Regions from separate parts of the Streptomyces sp. NBC_01320 genome, predicted to be linked through region 1. Evidence: riboswitches for the same ligand, from Rfam matches in the RefSeq annotation. Region 1 holds a riboswitch; each other region holds the start of a gene.

Region 1 (4,937 bases):
AGTTCGCCCCGCGCGTGCAGGAGCTGACGGACCGCCTCATCGACAACTTCATCGAGGAGGGATCCGCGGACCTCATCCACGATTTCGCGTTCCCGCTCCCCATCTACGCGATCTGTGACCTGCTCGGCGTCCCGCGCGAGGACCAGGACGACTTCCGGGACTGGGCGGGGATGATGATCCGCCACGGCGGTGGTCCGCGCGGCGGGGTGGCCCGGTCGGTGAAGAAGATGCGCGGCTATCTCGCGGAGCTCATCCACCGGAAGCGGGAGAACCCGGGGGAGGACCTGATCTCGGGGCTGATCCGGGCGAGCGACCACGGCGAGCACCTCACCGAGAACGAGGCCGCCGCCATGGCTTTCATCCTCCTCTTCGCGGGATTCGAGACGACGGTCAACCTCATCGGCAACGGGGTGTACGCCCTGCTGCGCGATCCGGAGCAGCGGGAGCGGCTGCAGCGCTCGCTCGATGCGGGGGAGAGCGGGCTGCTGGAGACCGGCATCGAGGAACTGCTGCGGTACGACGGTCCGGTGGAGCTGGCGACCTGGCGGTTCGCCACCGAGCCGCTGACCCTCGGCGGGCAGCGGATCGCGGCGGGTGACCCCGTGCTGGTGGTGCTCGCCGCCGCCGACCGCGACCCGGAACGGTTTACGGACCCGGACACGCTGGACCTCGCGCGGCGTGACAATCAGCACCTCGGATACGGGCACGGCATCCATTACTGCCTGGGAGCACCGCTTGCCCGACTGGAGGGGCAGGCTGCCCTGGCCACCCTGTTGAGGCGCCTCCCGGACCTGCGGCTTGCGGTGGAACCTACCGATTTGCGGTGGCGTGGCGGGCTCATCATGCGTGGACTGCGCACGCTTCCGGTGGAGTTCGGTCCCGGACGGCGTTCCGGCGAAGGTGACGCCCTGTCAACTCTGTGACTTTCACGTGATCTGCGCTGCATCGACTTGTGACAGGCGTTCGAGTGCCGCTACGTTCACCGTTCGACTCACCAGTCACTTGTCAGTCACACGGAAGGCAATCCCATGGGCTCCGCGAACGGCAGGCACCGTCGCCCTCGCCAGGCACCCGCGATCGTCGTCACCGCAGGCGTGACCGGTTCGGCCATCGCCATCCCCCTGCTCGGCGCGGCCGGTGCGCACGCCGCCGACGCCACGACCTGGGACCGGGTCGCAGAGTGCGAGAGCGGCGGCATGTGGAGCGCCGACCTCGGCAACGGCTTCTACGGCGGTCTTCAGTTCTCGCAGGGCGACTGGAAGGCGTACGGCGGTGAGGCGTACGCCCCGCGCGCCGACCTCGCCAGTCGCTCGCAGCAGATAGCGGTCGCCGAGAAGGTCCTGGACGACCGGGGGCCGAAGGAGTGGCCCAGCTGTGCGGTGATCTCCGGGCTCACGGAGGACGGGTCGTTGCCGGGGGTCGACCCGGGAATCGTGCCCTCGGCCGAACCGGCGGAGAGCGGGGATGCGTCCGAGGCGCCGTCCACCGAGGCGTCCGCCACGCCTTCGGGCAAGGCGTCGCACAAGCCGTCAGCCACGCCGTCGTCCAAGAAGTCTGATTCATCCGAATCACCCCAGAAGTCTGGCTCGTCCGACAATGGGGTGGGTGGCAAGCACCGCGGTGCGCCGGCTTCCGAGGTGAGCCATGGCATGGGCAGGGGCGGCGACCGGGACTCGGGTCGGCATGCTTCCCGCGGTAACAGTGCCGGGCGCGACACGCGCGCGGCGGCGACAGACGGCGATTACACCGTCCGGCCGGGCGACAACCTCTGGGCGATTGCTGACGCACAGAAGGTTCCCGGTGGATGGCCCGCTCTCTATGAGGCGAACAAGGGTGCGGTCGGCGGCGACCCGGACCTCATCCTGCCTGGCCAGAGCCTCGATCTCGGCGTGAAGTCGAAGTGAGAGCAGTCTGATAAACGGCTAAAAGCACCCCAAAAATAGGGGTAGTTCAGGGACCTATGTCCGCTTATGCGTAAGTGAGACATGGGTCTCTTTGTGTCAACTGGCGTGTCGCGTCTGCCGGGTCTGTCCGCACCGCTCCTCACCTGCGAAAACACTGTGCGATCGGATGCCTGTAAGGACTGATTGTCCGTTATGCCCATCTTTGAATGTCGAGGTTGCGTACGTTTACGGTCGGAACCGCTCGCACCGCGGGCCCCGTCGACCGTCACGCCGAATCCTGCCGTCGGTCGAAGGGAACAGACGCGTAAAGCGCCGTAGGCAGGAGCGGGGGACCCAGGTAAGCCGCCGGGCCCGATGGCCGAAAGACCGTCAGGACCGGCTCGGGGTGAAGTCGCGTGCTAGGACATGCGACCGGGCAACTCACTTGGCCCGAACCCGACAGCTCACCTCGTAGGCGTCGGTGAGGAGAAGTTCCATGCTGCTGAACAGCAAGGGCAAGCACCGTCGCCCGTCCAAGGCCGTCCGTGTCGCCACGCTCGCCGGCGTCACCGGTGCCGCCATCGCCGCTCCCCTGATGGGTGCGACCGGTGCCTCCGCAGCCTCCGTCGCCACGTGGGACGCCGTCGCCCACTGCGAGTCCGGCGGCAACTGGTCCATCAACACCGGCAACGGCTACTACGGCGGCCTGCAGTTCTCGCAGTCCAGCTGGGCCGCCGCCGGTGGTACGCAGTACGCCCCGCGCGCCGACCTCGCCACCAAGGCACAGCAGATCGCCACCGCCGAGAAGCTCCTCGACATGCAGGGCCCGGGTGCCTGGGGCTGCGCCGGCGCCGGCAACCTGACCAACGACGGTGTCGACCCGGGCGTCGACACCGGCTCCACCGCGCAGCGGAGCACTCCGGCGCAGGAGCCGAAGCAGGCCGCGCCGAAGCAGGTCGAGCGCACCGAGGCCCCCGCCGCCTCCCGCGCGGACCGCGGCACCGCCCCCAAGGCCGCGACCAAGAAGACCGTCACCACGCCGACCGGCGCGAAGGTCGCCAAGGGCGACGGCGAGTACAAGGTGAAGTCCGGCGACTCGCTCAGCAAGATCGCCGCGCAGCACAAGGTGAAGGGCGGCTGGCAGCAGCTCTTCAAGCTGAACAAGGACATCGTCGAGGACGCCGACCTGATCTACCCGGGTCAGCAGCTCCACCTGACGAAGTAGGACGGGCCTCCGTATCTACGGGCTCCCCGTAGATACGGGCTCTCTCCTCCCCGAGCACCCCGACCCGGCGCGGATTCCCCCGTACGCGCAGGGTCGGGGTTTCAGCGTTCAACTGTTGTCGTTACCGTCCAGTAGAAATCTGGATCTTTGCCCTGCTATGAGAGCCCTTGGGTCCTTTTTCGTCCCAGGAGGCGGGCGGTCGGCGGACCGAGGCGGCCCAGCCGGTTAGGCTCTTGTCGCAAGGCCAAAGCGACCCTGCACAACCAGCGTCATATCCCAGAAGGAGATGCCTCGTGCCGTCCATCGACGTCGTCGTAGCCCGGGAAATCCTCGACTCCCGCGGAAACCCCACGGTCGAGGTCGAGGTTGGCCTCGACGACGGCAGCACGGGCCGTGCTGCTGTTCCGTCCGGCGCCTCCACCGGTGCGTTCGAGGCCATTGAGCTTCGCGACGGTGACCCCAACCGCTACCAGGGCAAGGGCGTCGAGAAGGCCGTCCTCGCCGTGATCGAGCAGATCGGCCCGGAGCTCGTCGGCTACGACGCCACCGAGCAGCGGCTGATCGACCAGGCCATGTTCGACCTGGACGCCACCGAGAACAAGGGCTCGCTCGGCGCCAACGCGATCCTCGGCGTCTCGCTGGCCGTCGCACACGCCGCGTCCGAGGCCTCGGACCTGCCGCTGTTCCGCTACCTCGGTGGCCCGAACGCGCACCTGCTGCCCGTCCCGATGATGAACATCCTCAACGGTGGGTCGCACGCCGACTCCAACGTCGACATCCAGGAGTTCATGATCGCGCCGATCGGCGCGGAGTCCTTCTCCGAGGCCCTGCGCTGGGGCGCCGAGGTCTACCACACGCTGAAGAAGGTCCTGAAGACCAAGGGCCTGTCGACCGGTCTCGGCGACGAGGGCGGCTTCGCGCCGAACCTGGAGTCGAACCGCGCCGCCCTGGACCTCATCCTCGAGGCCATCAAGGAAGCCGGTTACGCCCCGGGCAAGGACATCGCGCTCGCGCTCGACGTCGCCGCCTCGGAGTTCTACAAGGACGGCAAGTACGAGTTCGAGGGCAAGTCCCGCTCGGCCGCCGAGATGACCGAGTACTACGAGGAGCTCGTCTCCGCGTACCCGCTGGTCTCCATCGAGGACCCGCTGTACGAGGACGACTGGGCCGGCTGGAACGTCATCACCCAGAAGCTCGGCGCCAAGGTGCAGATCGTCGGTGACGACCTGTTCGTCACCAACCCGGAGCGCCTGGCCCGCGGCATCGAGGAGGGCTCCGCCAACGCGCTGCTCGTCAAGGTCAACCAGATCGGTTCGCTGACCGAGACCCTGGACGCCGTCGAGCTCGCCCAGCGCAACGGCTTCAAGTGCATGATGTCCCACCGCTCCGGCGAGACCGAGGACGTCACCATCGCCGACCTCGCCGTCGCGGTGAACTGCGGCCAGATCAAGACCGGCGCCCCGGCCCGCTCGGACCGCGTCGCCAAGTACAACCAGCTGCTGCGCATCGAGGAGATCCTCGACGACGCGGCGGTGTACGCGGGCCGCTCCGCGTTCCCGCGCTTCAAGGGCTGATAGCAGGCCCGGCATCGGGCAAAGGCCCCGGCCTCCGTCCGTCCCCGCACTCGGTCCCGTACCGTGTGCGGGGACGGACGTGCGTAGTGGGGAGGCGGAGACATGGCCGCGAAGGACCGGGAACGGTTCTCCACCGCGACCCGGCTGCGACTGCTCGGTGAGCAGACCGCCGCCCGCGTCTACCGGTCCCAGAACCGTCGCCAGGCCCGCCGTTCCCGGCTCACCGGCCGGGCCGCGTTCCTCGCCCTGGTCGTC
Region 2 (4,937 bases), 2.8 Mb from region 1:
AGCTGGTCACCGAGGGGCTCGAGGAGCTCCCGGAGACCGTCTGATTCCAGGGTTCCGATCAGGGGAAGCCTTTCCGGCCGATTCCTGTCGGGTCTATTTCTGTGGCGGAGCCGCGGCACCCCCAACCGGGGCCGCGGCTCCCTCGTTTTCGGATACCGACAATACATTCGGAGCGAATTCGGGCAGCCTAAAGAAAGCCCCGCGCATTTACTTCCCTTTGTATACGGCGCATGTGTTAATGCCGACCGCTCGCGGTGTTTACGGCATGTTGCGAAGTCCTCACCCGGCCGCCGGAGCGGGGTGCGCGGGCGTCGCGACCCGGGGCACCGCCCGCGCGGCGCAGCCGGTGCACGGCGGTGGCCCGCTCGGCGTGCTGGGCGGCCAGCGCCCTGGCCCGTTCCGCGTCCCCACGCGCCACGGCGTCCACGATGGCTCCGTGCTCGGCCCAGGAATCGGCGGGGCGGGCCGGCTGCTCGACCGCGTACATCCAGGCGATCTTGTGCCGTAGCTGGGTGAGCAGCGCGATGAGCCCGGGGCTGGCGGACGCCTGGGCGAGCGTCTCGTGGAACCAGCCGCCCAGCGAGCGCAGATCCTCCCCCTCGCCCCGTCGTGCTCTCTCCTGACCCAGCCTGACCAGGCCGCGGAGCACCTTGAGGTGCGCCTCGGTGCGGCGTTGCGCGGCACGGGCCGCACCCAGCGGCTCCAGCAGCATCCGTACCTCCAGAAGGTCGGCGGCCTCCTGTTCGGTGGGCTCGGCGACACAGGCACCCGCATGTCGGCGAGTGACCACGAAGCCCTCGGACTCCAGGGTGCGCAGCGCTTCCCGCACCGGGACACGAGAGACCCCGTAACGACGCGCGAGCAGCTCCTCGGTGAGTCTGCTGCCGCGTTCGAAGACACCGGAGACGATGTCGTCGCGGATTGCTGTGCATACCGATTGCGCCGGAATGCGCATGTCCGAACCTCCGCCTTAATCCCCGCGAAACGCGGCCGATCGACGCCTGTTCTGTGACTCTATTGCAATGCGACTGCATTTCCGACGCCGGGCCGAGAACCATGAATATCTTTTGGACCGGGGCCGGTTCCGCGGGGCGGTTCGGCAGGGGCGGAAACGACGAAGGCCCCGGCGGAAAACCGGGGCCTTCGGGGTGGTGCGGAGGGAACGTCGGTCAGACGTTCACGCCATGGGCGCGCAGGTACGCCACGGGGTCCATGTCGGAGCCGTACGAAGGCGTGGTGCGGGCCTCGAAGTGGAGGTGCGGTCCGGTGGAGTTGCCGGTCGAGCCGGAGAGGCCGATCCGCTGGCCCGCACCGACGCTCTGGCCGACGGAGACGCCGATCGAGGAGAGGTGACCGTACTGGGTGTACGTGCCGTCCGTCATCCGCAGCACGATGTTGTTGCCGTATGCGCCGCCCCAGCCCGCCTCGACGACCGTGCCGGCGCCGACGGCGACGACGGAGCTGCCGGAGGCGGCATGGAAGTCGATGCCCGAGTGCCTGCCGGAGGACCAGAGGGAACCGCTCGACTTGTAGCCGGTGGTGACGTACGAACCGGCGACCGGGAGCCGGAAGGAGCCCAGGCGGGTGCGCTCGGCGGAACGGGCAGCGCGGGCCTTCGCGTCACGGGCCGCCTTGGCGCGGGCCTCGGCCTTGGCCTTCGCCGCCGCCTCGGCCTTCGCCTTGGCCTTGGCCTTCGCTGCCGCGGCAGCCTTCGCCTTCGCGGCGACGTCGGCCTGGCGCTTCTGCACGTCGGCCTGGGTGGCCACCTGGTCGGCGAGGGCACCCTCGATGGCGATGATCTGGGTCAGGCCGGTCTCACTGACGGAGGAGGCCTCGGCATCCGTGGCGAGGGCCGGAGAGGCCAGTCCGCCGATGACGCCGGTGGTCGCCAGCGTCGCGACTCCGGCGACGCGCGCGCTCCTGCGCTTCAGGCGGCTCGGGGCACGGTGCTTCCCGGTGGGGCGGGTGAACGCCATGAACTAGCTGGTCCTTTCCTTCCTTCTCGCCTACCGGGTTAGCTGACGGGTTCGGAGCAGGAAGGTCTCCTACGGATCCCCGGCCTCGCAGGAGGTCGCGGCATCCGATTCACCCCAGGGACTGTGTGGGTCCCCGGCTCCCCAGGCTCGCGCCTGACGGGGACTCGGCGATCACTGCCCGGCGCCACGGATGCGGCATACGAGTGACGGACAGTGGAGCCGACGCTAGGCGGGGGCACTTTCATTCACCAAACGGACAGGGTGTTTTGTAGCGCATCCCACAGGGCAAGCAAGACACTTTCATGTCAAATCAGACAAAAGGGAAGACTCTGACGAGAAGCGACTCGCCAGGGTCTCCCTTTGTCCCTCTTTGCGGGACTTTGACACATCAGCCGGTGACGACCGACACCTCTCCGATGCCCAACGTCCTGACCGGCTCCTCGATCTGCGCGGCGTCGCCGACGAGAATCGTGACCAGCCGGTCCACGGGGAAGGCGTTGACCACGGCTGCGGTCGCCTCGACCGTGCCGGTCTCGGCCAGGCGGGCGTACAACTGTGCCTGGTAGTCGTCCGGGAGGTGCTGCTCGACCTGGTCGGCGAGCGTGCCTGCGACGGAGGCAGCCGTCTCGAACTTCAGCGGGGCGACACCCACGAAGTTCTGCACAGCGGTCTCGCGCTCGGCGTCGGTCAGCCCCTCGGCCGCCAGCGTCCGCAGGACCTTCCACAGGTCGTCGAGCGCCGCTCCGGTGGACTCCGTGTCCACCGAGCCGCTGATCGCCAGCATCGCCGCGCCGGTCGCACCGGAGGCGGAGTCCGGGGCCGTCGAGCGCAGGACCTGCCCGAAGGCCCGGACACCGTAGGTGTACCCCTTCTCCTCGCGCAGCACCCGGTCCAACCGGGAGGTGAGCGTGCCGCCCAGGCAGTAGGTGCCGAGGACCTGGGCCGGCCACACGCTGTCGTGCCGGTCGGCGCCGATGCGGCCGATCAGAAGCTGCGTCTGCACAGCGCCCGGACGGTCGATGATCACCACGCGGCCGGTGTCGTCGGCGGTGATCGGCGGGACCGGACGGGGCTCCACAGTGTTCCCGGTCCAGTCGCCGACGGTGTCGGCGAGCAGTGCGTCCAGGTCGATACCGGTGAGATCACCGACGACGACGGCGGTCGCGGTGGACGGCCGGACATGGGCCTCGTAGAAGGCGCGCACGGCCGCGGAGTCGATCCGCTCCACCGTCTCCTCGGTGCCCTGGCGCGGGCGCGACATCCGCGACGTGGCCGGGAAGAGCTCCTTGGACAGCTGCTTGGCGGCACGCCGGGCCGGGTTGGCCTGCTCGTGCGGAATCTCGTCGAGCCGGTTGTTCACCAGTCGTTCAACCTCGCTGTCGGCGAACGCGGGCGCCCGCAGCGCCTCGGCGATCAGCCCGAGCGCCTTGGCCAGCCGAGAAGCCGGGACCTCCAGGGAGACTCGCATGCCGGGATGGTCGGCATGCGCGTCGAGGGTGGCGCCGCAACGCTCCAGCTCGGCGGCGAACTCCTCGGCGGAGTGCTTGTCCGTGCCCTCGGAAAGGGCCCGCGCCATGATCGTGGCCACGCCGTCGAGGCCCTCGGGCTCGGCGTCCAGCGGGGCGTCGAGGAAGATCTCGACCGCGACGACCTGCTGGCCGGGACGGTGGCAGCGCAGCACCGTCAGCCCGTTGGGCAGGGCGCCGCGCTCGGGCGCGGGAAAGGCCCAGGGCCTGGCCGTGCCGGGGGTCGGCTGCGGGTGGTACTCCATCGAAACTCCAGTCGCGGCAGCGTCGGTCACTTGTCCGCCCCTTCGTGCGCGTCGGTGTCGGTGTCCGTCTCGTCGGCTTCCGCGTCGGCGGATTCGGCCGCCTCGACCGGCTCGTAGACGAGCACCGCCCGGTTGTCGGGCCGCAGCTGGGCCCTGGCCGCCGCCTGGACCTCCTCCGCGGTGACGTCGAGGACCCGCTGGACGGCGGTCAGGGCGAGCTGCGGGTCGCCGAACAGCACGGCGAACCGGCAGAGTTCATCGGCGCGGCCCGCGACCGTACCGAGCCGGTCCAGCCACTCGCGCTCCAACTGTGCCTGAGCACGCTCCATTTCCTCGGGCGTGGGGCCCTCGGCGGCGAACCGGGCCAGCTCCTCGTCGACCGCGGCCTCGATCTGCGACACCTCGACACCGCCGGACGTCTTCACGTCCAGCCAGCCGAGCGAGGGCGCGCCGGCCAACCGCAGCAGCCCGAAACCTGCCGCAACGGCCGTGCGGTCGCGGCGGACCAGACGGTTGTGCAGCCGGGAGGACTCGCCGCCGCCGAGCACGGTCAGCGCGAGATCCGCGGCGTCGCACTCCCTGGTGCCGTCGTGCGGCAGCCGGTAGGCGGCCATCAGCGCCCGGGCCGGGACCTCCTCGTGCACCTCTTCGCGCAGCTGCTCGCCGATGATCTCGGGGAGCGTGCCGTCGCGCGGCGGCTGCTTGCCGTCGTGGGACGGGATGGAGCCGAAGTACTTCTCGATCCAGGCGAGCGTCTGCTCGGGGTCGATGTCGCCGACGACCGACAGCACCGCGTTGTTGGGTGCGTAGTACGTACGGAAGAAGGTCCGCGCGTCGTCGAGCGTCGCCGCGTCCAGGTCGGCCATCGAGCCGATCGGGGTGTGGTGGTACGGGTGGCCCTCGGGATAGGCGAGGGCGGTCAGCCTCTCGAACGCCGTGCCGTACGGAACGTTGTCGTACCGCTGGCGGCGCTCGTTCTTGACGACGTCCCGCTGGTTCTCCATGGACTCGTCGTCGAGCGCGGCGAGCAGCGAGCCCATCCGGTCGGCTTCGAGCCACAGGGCCAGTTCCAGCTGATGCGTGGGCATCGTCTCGAAGTAGTTGGTGCGTTCGAAGCTGGTCGTCCCGTTGAGGGAGCCGCCGGCGCCCTGCACCAGTTCGAAGTGTCCGTTCCCCTTGACCTGTCCGGA
Region 3 (4,937 bases), 2.3 Mb from region 1:
CCCTGCCGCGCGAGCCGCACCTCCACCAGCGAGTCCAGCTGACCGGCGGGCAGGCCGTCCAGGGATGAACGGGTCACCGCCCGCGCGTAGTCGGCGGTCTGCAGCAGCCCGGGAACCACCGAGGTTTCCAATGTGCGGGCGGTCCGGGCCTGGGACTCCAGACTGATGAAGTCCCGGTACTGGGGCGGGATGAGGCCGCGGTAGGCGTGCCACCAGCCCGTGCCACCACCGCCCGCCGAGCCCGCGAGCATCTCCAGAAGTGCCCGTAACTGTGCGTCGTCCACGCCGTAGGCATCAAGCAGCCGGCCCACATCGGCCGGTTTGACCCCACTCGCACCGGTCTCGATCCGGCTCACCTTCGACTGGTGCCAGCCGAGGATCCGTGCGGCGTCCCGACTGGTCAGTCCGGACGCGTGGCGCAGACTCCGCAGTTCCTCCCCGAGTTTGCGGCGACGTACTGCGGGGCCGTGCTGCATCGGCGGCCTCCCTCCCTCTCGTACCGAGGGGCCAGTGTGACGCCACCCACGCCTGTCCGGGCCGGAGTTCACCGCTTCGAGCGACAGATATATGCATATCTCGTTGGATCGCCGTCACAGCGGGCAGCATCAGTAGCAATCTGGCGCGAAGCACATCCCGGACCGGTCGCGGGTCGGTCCGGGCGGGAAAGGGACGGCTCGCCATGGCAGACCATCAAGAAGCACGTGTCACTCTGCCCAGCGAGCCGGTCTCGGTCCCCGCAGCCCGGAGATACGTGGCCCGGGTGCTCGCCGACTGGGGACTGCCCGACGACACCGAGACAGCCGACACCATCCGGCTCATCGTCTCGGAACTCGTGACCAACGCCGTCCAGCACACCTTCGGTCAGTCGCCCACCTTCACCGTGGACCTCCGGCTGGAGCGGGAGGAGCAGCTGCACCTCGGGGTGACGGACAGTCACCCCCGCCGGCCCCAGCGCCTGCCCGCTGCCGTGCAGCAGGACAACGGCCGCGGCATGGTGATCATCCGCTGTCTGGCCAAGGAGTGCGGCGGTCGTCTCAGGGTGACGCCCACCAGCGAGGGGGGCAAGACCGTCTGGATCGCGCTCCCGTGGACCGTACCCGCCCAGACCTGACTGCCCGAGCGGGCGGCGCACGTCACTGGGCCGACGTCGCCCGCCCGAAGCCGCCGCGCAGCAGCGCGCACAGCGTCGCCGCCGCTCCGCTCGCGCGCTCGCCGTGGTGCACCACCGAGATCGTCCGCCGGAACGCCGCGGGTTCCAGCCGCCGCACGGACAGCGGAGTCGGCGACATCGCGGCGACCATCTCCGGTACCACCGCCATCCCGATCCCCGCGCTGACCAGGGCGCACACCAGGGCGTAGCCGGGCGACTCGCAGACCACCGCGGGCGTCGCCCCCACCTCGGCCAGGGCGTTCTCCACCCCGCGGCGGGGCGGATGGGCCGGTGCGCTGCTGATCAGCGGCCGGTCTGCCAGCTCCGTAACCGGCAGCCGTCCCGTGCCCTCAGACAGCACCTGGCCGACCGCAGTGATCAGCACCAGCTCCTCGACCAGCAGCGGCTCCACGCAGACCCCGGACGGCACCGGCGCCGCGGGCCCCGGCTCGTACGCATGGGTCAGCGCCAGATCGACCTTACCCGAGGCGACGGCGGCGATCCCCCCGGGCGGTTCGTAGTCCGTGACGGACAGCTCCACATCCGGGTGGGCGCGCCGGAACGCGCTCAGTACCGGCGGCAGCAGATGGATACCCGCCGTGGTGAACGTGCCGACCCGGAGGCGTCCGCCGGAGAGCCCGGCCAGTCGGCTCAGTTCGTGGCGCGCACGGTCCATCTCGTCGAGGACCCGCCGGGCGCGTACGACCAGCAGCTCGCCCGCGGCCGTCAGCCGGGCGCCACGGTGGTGGCGCACCAGCAGCGCGGCGCCCGCCTCCCGCTCCAGCTTGGCCAGCTGCTGGGAGAGTGCGGGCGCGGTGTAGCCGAGGCGGGCAGCGGCGCGCGTGATCGAACCGGCCTCGGCGACCGCCACCAGCGCCGCGAGCCGTGTCGGGTCGAACATTAAGCGTTCCTTTTGGCAGACCCAGAAGATTGCAAGTACATGCTGAAGGCTACGTCGGTCCATGGTGGACCCATGGACGGACAACTGATCGCCTTCATCGGGGTCGCCGCAGGGATGGTGGCGCTGCCGGGCGCGGACTTCACGGTGGTCGTACGGAACGCACTCGCCTCGCGTGCGGCCGGGGTGGCCACGGCGCTGGGGGTCGCCGGGGGACTGCTCATCCACACGGCGCTCGCCGTCGCCGGGCTCGCGGCGGTCCTGGTCACGGTGCCCGTCCTGTTCAGCACGGTCCAGCTGCTCGGCGGGGCGTACGTCCTCTATCTGGGAATCAGTGGCGTGCACGCGGCATGGCGCCGCACCAGGGATGCTGGCGTGGGCACGAGGGTGGACGGAGGGCCGACGGCGACCAGCGCGCGGCGCGCCCTGCGCCAGGGCTTTCTGACCAACGCTCTGAACCCCAAGGCGCCCGTGCTCTTCCTGAGCCTGCTGCCGCAATTCGTCCCTGACGGACAGCCGCCCCTCCCCAGGACCCTGCTGCTGGCCACCGTCGTCGTGCTGCTCGCGCTGATCTGGTTCCCGTCCGTGGCGCTCCTGGTGGACCGCCTGGGCCGGTGGCTGCGCCGGCCGCGTACCGCCCGCGCCATCGAGGGCGGCAGCGGCGCGGCGCTCACCGCGCTGGGGCTGGTCCTGGTGACCGGACCCCTGGTGTACTGAAGCACGTGGTGAATGGGGGAGCCGGAGGAGAATCGGAGGGATCAGCGAACTCGTCCGTACCAGACGCTTCTCGTCCAGATCTTCTCCAGCCGCACGACGGAACCGGTCTTCGGGGAGTGCCAGATCTTCCCCCTGCCGGCGTAGATGCCGACGTGGTAGACGCTGCGTCCCCAGTGGAAGAAGACCAGATCGCCACGTTTCCGCTTCGACGCCGAGACGTGACGGGTCTTGTTGTACTGCTGCTGGGCCGTGCGTGGGAGCCTCTTGCCCACCTTCTTGAACGCATACAGCGTCAGCCCGGAACAGTCGAAACGGTGGGGGCCGGTGCCCCCGTACCGGTACGGCGATCCCTTCTTCGACGCGGCGATCTTGAGCGCCTTGGTCGCACGCGTCGCGGCCTGGGCGTCGGTCACGACGCCGGGGACGATCATGGAGCCGCCGACGGCGGCGAGGGTCAGAACCGTGGCCGTACCGGCCCGGGCGATCAGAAACGGGACATGAACCTGCGCAGTCATGCGCAACCCTTCGTCAGCCGCCTGTGAAGGATGACCTGTCGGGTTCGGGCTGGCGAAGTTGCCCGGCCGCGCGGTGCGGCTTCACCCCGAGGGTCGACCGGATGCCGGTCGACCCGTTGTGCTCGGGTCCTCCACTCCTGCCGATCCACTTCTGTCGACCAGTCATCCGGGCGGCGGCAGGACTCGGCGTCCGCCCGGACCGCCTCGCCGTGGTGGCGGGGGCTTGTCGTCCCACGGATCTTGACTCACCGGCTGCCGGATTTCCGAAGCAAAACAGCGATATGCGAAGTTCGCCACTAATGGTCTGTTTGGTTGAGCGAGGGGTGATTTGGGTACTCGTCAGACCGTCTCGACCGGTCCCGTACCAGCGACGGAACGGCATATTTCGCTCACCGTCCACGTCGGCGGCGCAAGTCGAGTTGTCCCTCTCGCGGGGGATTCCTTGCGCCGGACGAGCGAGAAAATTCGATCAGCGTGCCGGGCGTGTCGCCTACGGAGAGATGATCAACTCATCGGGGCCGGGGGCACGGTGACCCGTCCGGCCCGCCGCTCCCCGTCCAACACGCGTAGGGCCCGTGCCAACGTCGCGGCGTGGATCTGTGCTTCACCCCGCTCGTGCATCATGGTGAGCGCGTCCCGCAGGGCGCCCGACCGCGAGGCGAGTGCCTGGGCCGCGCGCAGCGCGCCGTAGGTGTCGCTGCCGCGGGCGGGGTTGATCCGGCCCAGCTGGTCGAGCACTTCCAGGTAGCAGTCGATGAACTCGGCCTCGGCGCGCGTCAGTGCGGGCAGCGGTGGGAGGTGGGGTGGCTGCATCGGCGGTTCACCTCGCGCTGTTCGGCGGGAGCGACGTCCTGCGGTTCTCCAGGACGTGGTCCACCAGCCCGTACGCCTTGGCTCCGGCGGCGTCGAGGATGAGGTCGCGCTCGAAGTCGGCGGCGATCCGCTCGGCGCTGCGGCCGGTGTGGCGGGCCAGCATGCGGGTGAGCAGCTCACGGACGCGGACCAGTTCCCGCGCCTCGATCTCCAGATCGGACGGTTGGCCCTGAACCGGCTCCGGGAGCTCGGGCTGCTGGACGACGACCCTGGCCCCGGGCAGGGCGTGCCGTCGGCCGGGAGCGCCCGCGGCGAGCAGGACCGCCGCGCTGGAACCGGCCTGGCCGAGGCAGAACGTCTCCACCTCGCAGGTGAGGTAGTCCATCGTGTCGTAGATGGCGGACATGGCGCCGAACGAGCCGCCGGGGGAGTTGATGTAGAGGGAGATCGGCCGCTCGGGCGCGGCGTGCTCCAGATACATGAACTGCGCGATCAGGTCGTTGGCGGCGGTGTCGTTGACCGGGGTGCCGAGGAAGACGATGCGCTCGGCGAGCAGCTTGGAGTACGGGTCGAGGGTGCGGGTCCCTTCGGTCGTGCGCTCGGTGAACTCGGGCAGGACGTAACGGGCGGCAGGGCGGAACATGGCTGGCCTCTCCTCCGGTGTCTGTACGCGCCTGCGGGGGCATCCGTAAAAAAATGTACAGGACGTACAGAAGGTTATGATGGGGAGCACGCATCCTAGTGATCCACTAAAAGGCCGAGGTCAGAGCAATGCCGGTGAATTAGCGGAACCCTGCTGGTCAGGAGCTCACCGATGGTTGGTTTGGGTGGATTTCACCCTTGG
Region 4 (4,937 bases), 4.2 Mb from region 1:
CGAGGTGACCGCTGCGGAAGAGCCGTCCGTACCGCACCCGGCGGCCGTCGGTGGTGGGCAGGCCACCCACATCGCGGAAGTTGCGCACACCTGCCAGCTCGGGTTCCGTCGACGGGACCTGCGGCACCTGCTGCGTCACGGTGTCTCCTGGAGTGTCTGGCGTCGGCGCGGCTCGCCGGCGAGGTCAGTTCCTGCGACGATACGACATTGATTCCTCGGGCAATCATCTCGGCCGTTTCCTGCTGAACTCCCCACGGAATTCCCCTCGCACGGGCGTTGCCCGGCCGTCGGTCGGCGGTCGATGATGTGCGGAACTGTGGGAATGTGGGGATGACATGATCGAGACGGGCGACCGCGGTCGGACCTGGCTGCTGACCGGGGCGAGCGGCAGCTACGCGCTGCACCTCACGGACCGGGACCGACTGCTGCATCTGCACTGGGGGCCACGGATCTCCCTCGCGGCCGCCGAGGCACTCGCCGCCGCGCCCGAGCCGCCCTTCCGGGGTTTCGAGTCGCAGCTGGACGGCCGCGAGGAGTACCCGGTCGAGGGCGGCCCCCGCTTCGTCCGGCCCGCTCTCTCCGTACGCACCCCCGAAGTCCGTGGCACCGAATGGGTGTTCGCCGGGGCCGCCGTGGACGGCGACGAACTCCGTATCGCGTTCGCCGACTCCGTGCAGTGGCTCGCGCTCACCCTGCACTACCGCATGCGGGAGGACTCCGACGTCATCGAGCGCTGGGCCACCGTCACCCACACCGGTCCCGACGGTCCGCCGCTGGAGCTGCTGCGCGCCGACGCGGCGGCCTGGGCGCTGCCCGCCCGCGACAGCTGGCGGCTGAGCCAGCTCCACGGCCGCTGGGCGGCTGAGACACAGCTCGTACGGTCGGAGCTGACGTACGGCGAGAAGGTCCTCTCCAGCAGGCGCGGCCACACCGGACACCAGTTCCTGCCATGGGTCGCGCTCGACGCGGACGGCGCCGCCAACGAAGAGGACGGCGAGGTGTACGGCTGCGCGCTCGGCTGGTCCGGCTCGTGGCGGATCGCGGTGCAGCAGCTCCCCGACGGGCTCGTGCAGATCACCGGAGGCGCCGGATACGACGACTCCGGGCTCCTGCGATTCGCACCGGGGGAGACGTACACCACACCGGTGTTCGCCGGTCTGTGGAGCGCCGAAGGGTTCGGCGGGGCGAGCCGGGCCTGGCACGCCTGGCAACTGGCCCATGTCGTCCCGGACGCCGGGAGCCTGCGGCCGGTGCTCTACAACTCCTGGGAGGCGACCGGCTTCGACATCGCGGAGGACCAGCAGCGCGCCCTCGCCGAGCGCGCCGCCGCGATGGGCGTCGAGCTGTTCGTCGTGGACGACGCGTGGTTCGGGCAGCGCACCAGCGACCGGGCCGGACTCGGCGACTGGACCCCCAACCCCGAGCGATTCCCCGGCGGGCTGAAGCCGCTCGCCGACGAAGTGCACGGACTCGGCATGCAGTTCGGCATTTGGGTCGAGCCGGAGATGGTGAACGCCGACAGTGATCTGTATCGCGCGCACCCCGACTGGGTGCAGCACTTCCCCGGGCGGACCCGGACCGAATTCCGTCATCAGCTGGTGCTCAATCTGGCCCGGACCGATGTGCAGAACCATCTGTGGGAGCAGCTCGACACGCTGCTCTCCAGCGCCCCGATCGACTATGTGAAATGGGACTTCAACCGCTGTTTCACCGATGCGGGCTGGCCGGGCGAGGACTATCCGCAGAAGCTCTGGATCGCGCATGTGCACGCGCTCTACGCGCTGATCGACCGGCTGCGGGCCGCCCATCCCGGTGTCGCCTTCGAGTCCTGCTCGGGCGGCGGCGGCCGGATCGACCTGGGGATCCTCGCCCGTACCGACCAGGTGTGGACCTCCGACAACACCGACCCGCTCGACCGGCTCGCCATCCAGGAGGGCTTCGGGCAGATCCATCCGGCGCGGGTGATGGCCGCCTGGGTCACCGACAGTCCGAATGTCCAGCTCAACAGCAGGACCAGTTCGCTGCGCTTCCGCTTCGTCAGCGCGATGGCCGGGGTGCTCGGGGTCGGCGGGGATCTCACCGAGTGGAGTGACGAGGAGCTGGCCGAGGCGCGGAGCTGGGTGGATCTCTACAAGGAGATCCGTCCCGCGGTGCAGCACGGCGCGCTGTACCGGCTGCGTGCCCCGCGCGGTGGGCTCAGCGCCGTGCAGTACGTGCACGGCGACGAGGCCGTGGTGCTGATGTGGCTGGAGGCGCAGCGGTACGGGGAGCGGCCGCCGGCCCTGCGGCTGCGCGGGCTCGACCCTGCGGCGACCTACACCGACCTGGACACCGGGGCGGTCCACCACGGTGCCGTGCTGCTGCATCAGGGTCTGCACACCGGGCTGCGGGGCGATCTGGACGCGAAGGTGCTGAGGCTCCGACGTGGCGGACGCCCATGACATGTCCGTATCGCGGCATTTAGTGGAACATGGCCTACTTCTGCGGGAGATGATGCCCTACTCGTGAGCGGGATCATATCCGTGACGGTGTGTGGTGGCGCCACGGACGGGTATTCCGGACGTCGCGCGGAAAGCCAAGATCCATAATCCACGGAGGGTGACCGGAATTCCGCGCCGATTTCCCTTCGCGGATTCCATTGAGTAATCGATGGCTTGTTTCCGCCGTCCTCGCTCGCCTACGGTCACCCTCAATCCGGACGGACCGCCTAATCCTGCCGCCGCCCGGAATTCGCACCCACTCACGTGTGGCAGGAGCGGGGGAACCAGGTAAGCCGCCGGCCGGAGAGATCCGGCCGGCTCGGGGTGAAGTCGCGAACTGCGACCGGGCATCTCCAGCCCGAACCCGACAGCTCACCTCGTAGGCGCCGGAGAGGAAATTCTTCATGCCCACATCGGGTAAGCATCGCCGTACCAAGTCCAGCACGATCGCCCGTGGCGTCGCCGCCGTCGGCGCCGGTGGGGCCGTCATCGCCCTTCCGCTGCTCGGCGCCACCGGTGCCCACGCCGCGGAGCAGGCCGCGCCCACCGCGCAGTCGGCAGCCACGCACGTCGCCGTCGAGGCCGCGCCGGTCGTGAAGAAGCAGGTCGAGACCCGGACGTACTCCGTCGTCGCCGGTGACTACCTGTCGAAGATCGCCGCCGAGCAGCAGGTCAAGGGCGGCTGGCAGAAGCTGTACCAGGACAACCGCGAGGTCGTCGGCGAGAACCCGAGCCTGATCTTCCCGGGCATGAAGCTGACGCTCGGCGGCAAGCCGGCCGGCTCCGCCGCGACCGCGGACACGCAGTCCGCCCCCGCTCCGTCGAAGGCTCCGTCGACCTCCTCGGCCGACAAGTCCGCGTCCCAGCCCAAGGCTTCGGAGTCCGCCAAGACGTCCGCCGCGGCCGACCAGGGCACCAACTCCGGCTACGTGCACCCGGTCCCGGGCAACCACACCACCGCCTACCGTGCCTCGGGCGCCAACTGGTCCAGCGGCAGCCACACGGGTATCGACTTCCCGGTCGCCACCGGCACCAGTGTGAAGGCGATCACCTCCGGCACCGTCGTCACCGCCGGCTGGGGTGGCGCGTACGGCAACCAGGTCGTCATCAAGCACGCCGACGGCCACTACTCGCAGTACGGCCACATGTCCTCGCTCTCCGTCTCGGCGGGCCAGACCGTGACCGCGGGTCAGCAGGTCGGTCTCTCCGGCGCGACCGGCAACGCCACCGGCCCGCACCTCCACTTCGAGATCCGCACCGGCCCGGCGTACGGGTCGGACATCGACCCGATCGCCTACCTGGCCTCGCACGGGATCTACGTCTGATCTACGTCTGATCCACGGCTGATCCGGTCGGTTCGGTGAAGGGGCGGTGCGCGGCGGCGCACCGCCCCTTCACTTATTCCCCCTTTACCAAAACCTGACCAGGTGGTCTATCTCACCACCCGTCAACCCCTTATTACGGTCGCGTAAGTCACATTCGGCGGTGCAGGATATGCGCTTGTGGCAGACGATTCGAGAAACATTCAACGTGGCGTCATCAATCGGCATGGCGCCATCGGGTCGTACGCAGCGATTGGCGACAGCTTCACCGAGGGAGTCGGAGACCCCGGCCCGGACGGAACCTTCGTCGGCTGGGCGGACCGTTTCGCGGTATTTCTCGCGGACCAGCTCCCGGACACCGATGCGGCGACGAGCTCCGAGGGCTCCGCGCACGGAAACTTCCGGTACGCCAATCTCGCCGTACGCGGACGCCTCCTCGACCAGATCGTCGAGGAGCAGGTGCCGCGCGCCAAGGAGCTCGCACCCGATCTGGTGAGCTTCTGCGCGGGCGGCAATGACATCATCCGGCCCGGCACCGACCCGGACGACGTGGCCGAGCGCTTCGAGCGCGCGGTCGCCGAGCTGACCGACTCGGTCGGCACCGTCCTGGTGACCACCGGCTTCGACACCCGCGGCGTTCCCGTACTGCGCCGTCTGCGCGGCAAGATCGCCACGTACACCGCCCATGTGCGCTCCATCGCCGACCGCTACGACTGCCCCGTTCTCGACCTGTGGTCGCTGAAGTCCGTGCAGGACCGGCGAGCCTGGGACGACGACCGGCTCCACCTGTCGCCCGAGGGGCACACCCGGGTCGCGCTGCGCGCCGCCCAGGTCCTCGGCCTCGAAGTCCCGGCCGACCCCGACCAGGAGTGGCCCCCGCAGGCACAGCGCGGCACGCTGGAGGTCCGGCGCGACGACATCCACTGGGCGCGCGAGTACCTGGTGCCGTGGATAGGACGGCGGCTGCGTGGCGAGTCCTCCGGCGACCACGTCGAGGCGAAGCGGCCGGACCTCCTGCCGCTTTAGGACCCGTCTTCGGCCTCGTCTGCCGGACGGGCCCGCTCCCTTTCTGATTCCCGGGGGCTTCAGGCCTGTCCGGCGACGGGGGACAGGGGCAGGAACCGGCGTCCCGAGG

The links. Region 1 has a riboswitch for cyclic di-AMP ahead of OG395_RS31690 (transglycosylase family protein). Riboswitches for the same ligand answer to the same signal wherever they lie in the genome.
Region 2: it holds a riboswitch for cyclic di-AMP, as region 1 does, so the genes downstream of both, OG395_RS18615 (M23 family metallopeptidase) here and OG395_RS31690 (transglycosylase family protein) in region 1, are expected to answer to the same signal.
Region 3: it holds a riboswitch for cyclic di-AMP, as region 1 does, so the genes downstream of both, OG395_RS42275 (C40 family peptidase) here and OG395_RS31690 (transglycosylase family protein) in region 1, are expected to answer to the same signal.
Region 4: it holds a riboswitch for cyclic di-AMP, as region 1 does, so the genes downstream of both, OG395_RS13070 (M23 family metallopeptidase) here and OG395_RS31690 (transglycosylase family protein) in region 1, are expected to answer to the same signal.

What each region holds. Positions count from the first base shown of each region.
Region 1 covers NZ_CP108390.1:6,947,970-6,952,906, forward strand. Annotated here, with positions in the region: gene OG395_RS31680 (cytochrome P450 family protein) at 1-923, shown strand, start outside; gene OG395_RS31685 (transglycosylase family protein) at 1,029-1,904, shown strand; cyclic di-AMP (ydaO/yuaA leader) riboswitch at 2,205-2,376, shown strand; gene OG395_RS31690 (transglycosylase family protein) at 2,380-3,108, shown strand; gene eno (phosphopyruvate hydratase) at 3,402-4,682, shown strand; gene OG395_RS31700 (FtsB family cell division protein) at 4,785-4,937, shown strand, end outside.
Region 2 covers NZ_CP108390.1:4,106,044-4,110,980, forward strand. Annotated here, with positions in the region: gene OG395_RS18605 (HPr family phosphocarrier protein) at 1-44, shown strand, start outside; gene OG395_RS18610 (GntR family transcriptional regulator) at 236-955, opposite strand; gene OG395_RS18615 (M23 family metallopeptidase) at 1,170-1,976, opposite strand; cyclic di-AMP (ydaO/yuaA leader) riboswitch at 1,990-2,156, opposite strand; gene OG395_RS18620 (M16 family metallopeptidase) at 2,365-3,747, opposite strand; gene OG395_RS18625 (M16 family metallopeptidase) at 3,774-4,937, opposite strand, start outside.
Region 3 covers NZ_CP108390.1:9,278,503-9,283,439, forward strand. Annotated here, with positions in the region: gene OG395_RS42255 (helix-turn-helix domain-containing protein) at 1-476, opposite strand, end outside; gene OG395_RS42260 (ATP-binding protein) at 680-1,111, shown strand; gene OG395_RS42265 (LysR family transcriptional regulator) at 1,134-2,051, opposite strand; gene OG395_RS42270 (LysE family translocator) at 2,124-2,765, shown strand; gene OG395_RS42275 (C40 family peptidase) at 2,807-3,280, opposite strand; cyclic di-AMP (ydaO/yuaA leader) riboswitch at 3,284-3,447, opposite strand; gene OG395_RS42280 (hypothetical protein) at 3,785-4,093, opposite strand; gene OG395_RS42285 (ATP-dependent Clp protease proteolytic subunit) at 4,101-4,736, opposite strand.
Region 4 covers NZ_CP108390.1:2,786,816-2,791,752, reverse strand. Annotated here, with positions in the region: gene OG395_RS13080 (tyrosine-protein phosphatase) at 1-139, opposite strand, end outside; gene OG395_RS13075 (alpha-galactosidase) at 336-2,441, shown strand; cyclic di-AMP (ydaO/yuaA leader) riboswitch at 2,724-2,881, shown strand; gene OG395_RS13070 (M23 family metallopeptidase) at 2,885-3,805, shown strand; gene OG395_RS13065 (SGNH/GDSL hydrolase family protein) at 3,983-4,828, shown strand; gene OG395_RS13060 (STM4011 family radical SAM protein) at 4,888-4,937, opposite strand, start outside.